2 regions of the Leclercia sp. LSNIH3 genome follow, and region 2 is predicted to be linked to the other one. Evidence: predicted binding sites of a transcription regulator. Region 2 holds the regulator's gene; the other holds the start of a gene.
What was found. Region 2 encodes LexA, which represses DNA repair genes until DNA is damaged. Its sites were predicted from a motif close to TNCTGTATGTACATACAGNA; they were not measured.
Positions count from the first base shown of each region.

Region 1: a site for LexA is predicted at 1,785-1,804, ahead of uvrB (excinuclease ABC subunit UvrB). Genes of this name have one in related genera too.

Region 1 is NZ_CP026387.1:990,865-994,284, reverse strand. It holds gene bioD (dethiobiotin synthase) at 1-467, shown strand, start outside; gene C3F35_RS04820 (ABC transporter ATP-binding protein) at 427-1,134, opposite strand; gene uvrB (excinuclease ABC subunit UvrB) at 1,880-3,420, shown strand, end outside.
Region 2 is NZ_CP026387.1:2,139,255-2,142,674, reverse strand. It holds gene plsB (glycerol-3-phosphate 1-O-acyltransferase PlsB) at 1-1,158, opposite strand, end outside; gene C3F35_RS10385 (diacylglycerol kinase) at 1,314-1,682, shown strand; gene lexA (transcriptional repressor LexA) at 1,792-2,400, shown strand; gene dinF (MATE family efflux transporter DinF) at 2,464-3,420, shown strand, end outside.

The sequences.
Region 1 (3,420 bases), 1.1 Mb from region 2:
CGACCTCGCCGCATATCATCAGCGCGGATGAGCAGCGCCCGATCCTGTTCAGTACGCTTTCCGCCGGGTTACGCTCGCTGGAGACGCAGGCTGACTGGGTGCTGGTGGAAGGCGCGGGCGGCTGGTTTACGCCGCTGTCGCAGGAGCAGACCTTCGCAGACTGGGTGATGGCCGAGCGTCTGCCGGTGATCCTGGTGGTGGGAGTCAAGCTGGGCTGTATTAACCACGCCATGCTGACCGCGCAGGCGATCCGCCAGGCAGGGCTGCATTTTGCAGGCTGGGTAGCGAACGGGGTGGTGCCGCCCGGCAAGCGCCATCCTGAATACATGGCCACGCTCAGGCGCGTGCTGCCAGCCCCCTTGTTGGGCGAAATCCCGTGGCTGGGCGACGAAGCGGACACCGCAACCGTCGGGCAGTATCTTTCCCTTACTGCGCTGACGCCGCAGGCCCCATCCAGTGGGCTATAAGCGGATCATCCAGCTCGCTGACCCTGCCCTGGGCTACATTTCGCCCCCGGTAAAGCAGGCAAAAGCGATCCGCTACCCGGCGGATCAGGGAGAGGTGCTGCTCGGCCAGCAGCACTGATAACCCCAGCTCCCGGTTGAACCTGAGCAGCAGTTGCGCCAGTTTGAGAGTAAATAACTGGCCGGTCCCACGGCTCGGCTCGTCGAGGATAAGCAGGCGAGGGCGGGTCACCAGCGCGTTCGCCAGCGCCAGCTGATATTGCTGATCGTCGTTAAGACCGGAGGCCCGCAGCTGGCGCAGCGGATAAAGCTCGGGAAAGAACTCAAAAACGTCGCGGCTTGTTGTCCCGCCCGCGACGCCTTTCGCCATTCGCGCAATGTGCAAATTTTCCTCTACCGTCAGTTGCGAGAAGATCCGCCTGTCCTGCGGCACAAAGCTAATTCCCGTTCTGGCCTGCTGCAAATCGCAGGGCGAGGCCCCGGCGTCATGCCAAACCATGGTGCCGCTGGCAATCGGCAGCAGGCCAGCAATACAGCTCACGAGGGTGGTTTTCCCCATCCCGGGTAGCCCGAGTACGCCGGTGCAGACGCCGGGGGGGAGATCGAGGTCAACGTTCCACAGGGTGTGGCGATCTCCGTAATACTGATTAACGGCGCGCAGGCTTAACATGGTGGTGCTCCTTTTCAGGCATCGGTGACACCTGATACTCTGCAAGACTCTTGCCACTGCCTGAAAAAGGGCGCTTAAAGCGGCTTTTTTCGGAATCGGCTCAAAAATCAGCGCGGTGAGCCAGGGGCGATGCACTGTGTCGGTGCCCTCTGAGATGCGCCTGGTGCAGGGCGATTTTGGTCAAAATGTGAACAGGATCTCACCAAATCCTTTGGTGATTTTGGTCATCAGATCGCCAAAATTAGGCGATAAAAATTTTTTACCGTCCCGTTGTGGGTAAAAACCGGGAACGAGCCGAGTCACGTTCCGTATGGGCTGGCGGCAGTTATCCACTATTCCTGTGGATAACCATGTGCATTAGAGTTAGAAAACACAAGGTAAGCGAGAGAATACGCGGCCTGCGCCTGAATTGCTGCGAAACGCGTCTTTTTGAAAACTTTTAAGAAGATCAAATCGTTAAATAAAAGCAATCATTGTCATCAAAGTGTCAACTTGCAGGGGTGAAGTCCAGCGGCTCGCCTTGACAAATGTTAAAAAATGAAAAGTTCTGGGGATAACCCACCCCTGTTGGAATTTTATCCCGTTGCAGTCGAAATTTTACGCAGCTTCGCTCGATTCCCACTGCTGCTGGCACAAAATGGCGCGGATGCCACTGGATTTATATCCAGTATAATTTACTGGCAAAAATAGCCATCAGGAGTAAAATTACACACCTGCCGTATTAACCATCATCAGGTCGCCGCTCATGAGTAAACCGTTCAAACTGAATTCCGCTTTCCGTCCTTCCGGCGATCAGCCTGAAGCGATTCGCCGTCTGAAAGAGGGGCTGGAGGATGGGCTTGCACACCAGACGCTGCTGGGCGTAACCGGTTCGGGTAAAACCTTCACTGTCGCCAACGTGATCGCCGATCTGCAGCGGCCGACCATGGTGCTGGCACCGAATAAAACGCTGGCTGCGCAGCTGTACGGCGAGATGAAAGAGTTCTTCCCCGAAAATGCGGTGGAGTATTTCGTCTCGTACTACGACTACTATCAGCCGGAAGCCTACGTCCCCAGCTCCGATACCTTTATCGAAAAAGATGCCTCGGTGAACGAGCATATCGAGCAGATGCGTCTGTCCGCGACCAAGGCGCTGCTTGAACGCCGTGACGTAGTGGTGGTGGCATCGGTATCAGCCATTTACGGCCTCGGCGATCCCGATCTCTACCTGAAGATGATGCTGCACCTGACCCAGGGGATGATTATCGATCAGCGCGCCATTTTGCGGCGGTTGGCGGAGCTGCAGTACACCCGTAACGATCAGGCGTTCCAGCGTGGCACCTTCCGTGTTCGCGGAGAGGTCATCGATATCTTCCCGGCCGAGTCGGACGACTTCGCGCTGCGCGTCGAGCTGTTCGATGAAGAGGTCGAGCGTCTGTCGCTGTTTGACCCGCTGACCGGCCAGGTGGAGTCAATTATTCAGCGCTTCACCGTCTACCCGAAAACCCACTACGTGACCCCGCGCGAGCGCATCGTGCAGGCGATGGAAGATATCAAAGTCGAGTTGGCGGATCGCCGCAAAACGCTGCTGGACAATAACAAGCTGCTGGAAGAGCAACGTATCAGCCAGCGTACCCAGTTCGATCTCGAGATGATGAACGAGCTGGGCTACTGCTCCGGGATTGAAAACTACTCGCGCTATCTCTCTGGCCGCGGGCCGGGGGAGGCACCGCCAACCCTGTTTGACTACCTGCCGGCGGATGGCCTGCTGGTGGTGGACGAATCCCACGTCACCATTCCGCAGATTGGCGGGATGTATCGTGGCGACCGGGCGCGTAAAGAGACCCTGGTGGAGTACGGCTTCCGCCTGCCGTCAGCGCTGGATAACCGCCCAATGAAGTTTGAAGAGTTTGAGGCGCTGGCACCGCAAACCATTTACGTTTCCGCAACGCCGGGCAACTACGAGCTGGAGAAATCGGGCGACGAAGTGGTCGATCAGGTGGTGCGTCCGACAGGCCTGCTGGATCCGATTATCGAAGTGCGCCCGGTTGCGACGCAGGTGGATGACCTGCTGTCGGAGATCCGCGCCCGGTCGGCCATCAACGAGCGCGTGCTTGTCACCACCCTGACCAAACGCATGGCCGAGGATCTGACCGAATACCTCGAGGAGCACGGCGAGAAGGTGCGCTATCTGCACTCCGATATCGACACCGTGGAGCGAATGGAGATCATCCGCGATCTGCGTCTTGGCGAGTTCGACGTGCTGGTGGGGATCAACTTGCTGCGTGAAGGGCTGGATATGCCGGA
Region 2 (3,420 bases):
GCCTTCCACGAAGTATTCCACCGAATAGCCACGGCTGAACAGCTCGCCCAGATACTCGCGGAACACGGTAGAGTAGAGCTTGTTACCTTTAAAGGTACGGCGAATAAAGAACGCACCCAGACGGCGGAAGATCGGGCCTGCTGGCCAGAAGTTGAGGTTGATACCCGCAGCGATATGCGGCGGCACCAGCCCCTGGTGATAGAGCACATACGAGAGCAGCAGGTAGTCCATGTGGCTGCGGTGGCAGGGTACATAGACAATCTCATGGCCGTCGTGGGCAAGCTGCCGCACACGCTCGGCGTTGTGCACGTTAATCCCCTGATAGAGACGGTTCCAGGTAAAGCTCAGGATACGGTCGCTAAGGCGGATCATCTCGTAGGAGAAGTTGGCCGCAATCTCTTCCATCAGGGCGATGGCGTTTTGCTGCGCCTTCTCGTGGGAGATTTTTTTGCTGCGCGCTTCGTCTTCGACGGCACGGGCAATGGCTTTTGAGGCCAGCAGCTTGTTAAACAGATCCTGGCGAGCAGGCAGGCGTGGGCCTACCGCGGCAAGACGCTGACGGGCAAAGTGCATGCGCGCCACACGTGCCAGCTTCTGGGCGATGGTCTTATCCGTACCGTGTTCATCGGCCATGCGGCGCAGTGAAACTGACGGTGAAAAACGGACAAAGCTGTCGCGGCCAAGCCAGTTGACGGCGAAAAATTTCTGCACCCCGTTGAGCATACGCAACGGCGGATTCTCTTCGCCTTTATCGCGCCCCGGACGACGGCCAAACATGACCGACACGGGCACCATCTGCACATCCAGCAGCGGGTTGCTGCGGTGCAGATCGAGGTAATCATGGAACAGCTTGATCGACTCTTCTTTCGGTGTGTACCAGGTGAACACGCGAGGGCCACCGTGGATAAAGATGTAGCGCGGCAGTTGGGTGCCGTCGATCTCCAGCGGCTCCAGCGGATCGGGGAGATCGTGCGCCAGACATTGGGCGCGCAGCGTCAGCAAGTCGGCCTTCGAGTTATAAGGCAAAACGTACATAATAGGACGCGAGTTATCGAGTCCTAACTCCAGCGTAGGAACCGCCGGAATAGACTTGCTTTTTACCAGGACGCTTAATGGTAAATTAAGTAATTTGTAGTAAATTCGTGGCCAGCCAGACATAAACGATGTAAAGCCTCTGGTTAAAAATGCAATTGCGGCGCAAGGATAACAGAAAGCGCGCAAAATTTCTGTTGTTACCCGTCATACTTCCGGTGGCTGCGCAGGGCGCTTAAACCACCGTTTCTGACGCTATTTTCGAAGAAAGGTTTCTTTTAATGGCCAATAATACCACTGGGTTAACCCGAATCATTAAAGCTGCCGGCTATTCATGGAAAGGCATCCGTGCTGCCTGGATCAATGAAGCCGCATTTCGCCAGGAGGGTGTTGCTGTCATCGCGGCGATTATTATTGCCTGCTGGCTGGATGTGGATCCCATCACCCGCGTATTACTGATTGGCTCGGTGATGTTGGTGATGATAGTCGAAATTCTGAACAGTGCGATCGAGGCGGTAGTAGACCGTATCGGCACTGATTTTCACGAGCTGTCGGGCCGGGCGAAAGATATGGGTTCTGCCGCAGTGCTGATGGCGATTATCGTTGCGTTGTTTACCTGGGTCACGCTGCTTTGGGGACATTTACGATAAGCCTTCAGAAACCGCAAAAGTCTCTGGTTTTTTATGCGGTTTGTGGTTCCAAAATCACCTTTAGCTGTATATACTCACAGCATAACTGTATATACACCCAGGGGGCGGAATGAAAGCGTTAACGACCAGGCAGCAAGAGGTGTTTGATCTCATTAGGGATCATATCGGCCAGACGGGTATGCCGCCGACGCGTGCAGAAATCGCGCAGCGTCTGGGCTTCCGTTCTCCAAATGCCGCTGAAGAGCACCTTAAGGCACTGGCGCGCAAGGGTGTACTTGAAATTGTCTCCGGTGCGTCTCGCGGCATTCGTCTGCTGGTTGAAGCGGAAGAGGGTCTTCCCCTCGTCGGTCGTGTCGCCGCCGGTGAACCGCTGCTTGCGCAACAGCATATTGAAGGCCACTATCAGGTCGATCCTGGCATGTTTAAACCGAGCGCAGACTTTCTGCTCCGTGTTAGCGGCATGTCGATGAAAGATATCGGTATTCTGGACGGTGATCTGCTGGCAGTCCATAAAACTCAGGACGTGCGTAACGGGCAGGTTGTGGTCGCACGTATCGATGATGAAGTGACCGTTAAACGCCTGAAAAAGCAGGGTAACACTGTGCAACTGCTGCCGGAAAACAGCGAGTTTTCCCCGATTGTTGTCGACCTGCGTGAAAATAACTTTTCCATCGAAGGCCTGGCGGTTGGCGTCATCCGCAACGGTGAATGGTTATAATGCTTTTCTGACAGACTGCGGCAGTGTCGCAGTCTGGTTTTCTTGCCTCTGGCGAACATTTCCATGTCTCTCCTGACTTCTTCAGACAAGGCGTTGTGGCGTCTTGCACTTCCCATGATCGTCTCCAACATCAGCGTTCCTCTGCTTGGGCTGGTGGACACAGCGGTGATTGGTCATCTCGATTCGCCCGTCTATCTGGGTGGTGTCGCCATCGGCGCGACGGCAACCAGCTTCCTGTTTATGCTGCTGCTCTTTTTGCGCATGAGCACTACCGGGCTTACCGCTCAGGCCTATGGCGCGAAAGATCCGCTGCGTCTGGCCCGTGCACTGGTGCAGCCGCTGATCCTGGCGCTGGGCGCAGGGTTAATGATTGTGCTGCTGCGCACGCCGCTTATCGATCTGGCGCTGCATATTGTCGGTGGTAGCGAGGCCGTCCTGCATCAGGCGCGGCGCTTCCTTGAGATCCGTTGGCTCAGCGCCCCGGCATCGCTGGCTAACCTGGTGCTGCTCGGCTGGCTGTTGGGCGTGCAGTATGCCCGGGCACCGGTGATCCTGCTGGTGGTGGGCAACCTGCTCAATATCGTGCTGGATGTGTGGCTGGTGATGGGGCTGAAGATGAACGTGCAGGGCGCTGCCCTGGCGACTGCTATCGCGGAATACGCTACCCTGCTGATCGGCTTATGGATGGTCTGGCGGGTATTGGCGCTGCGCGGTATTTCGCTGGCGCTGCTGAAAACGAGCTGGCGCGGCAACATCCGTAAGCTACTGGCCCTCAATCGCGACATCATGTTGCGCTCGCTGCTGCTGCAACTCTGCTTCGGGGCGCTGACGGTGATGGGAGCACGGCTAGGGCCGGAGATTATTGCCGTCAACGCCGTGCTGATGACCTTGCTGACCTTTACCGCTTACGCGCTGGATGGCTTCGCCTATGCGGTCGAGGCGCACTCCGGGCAGGCCTATGGCGCACGGGAAAGCGGCCAGCTGCGGGAAGTGTGGCGGGCGGCCTGCCGTCAGTCTGGC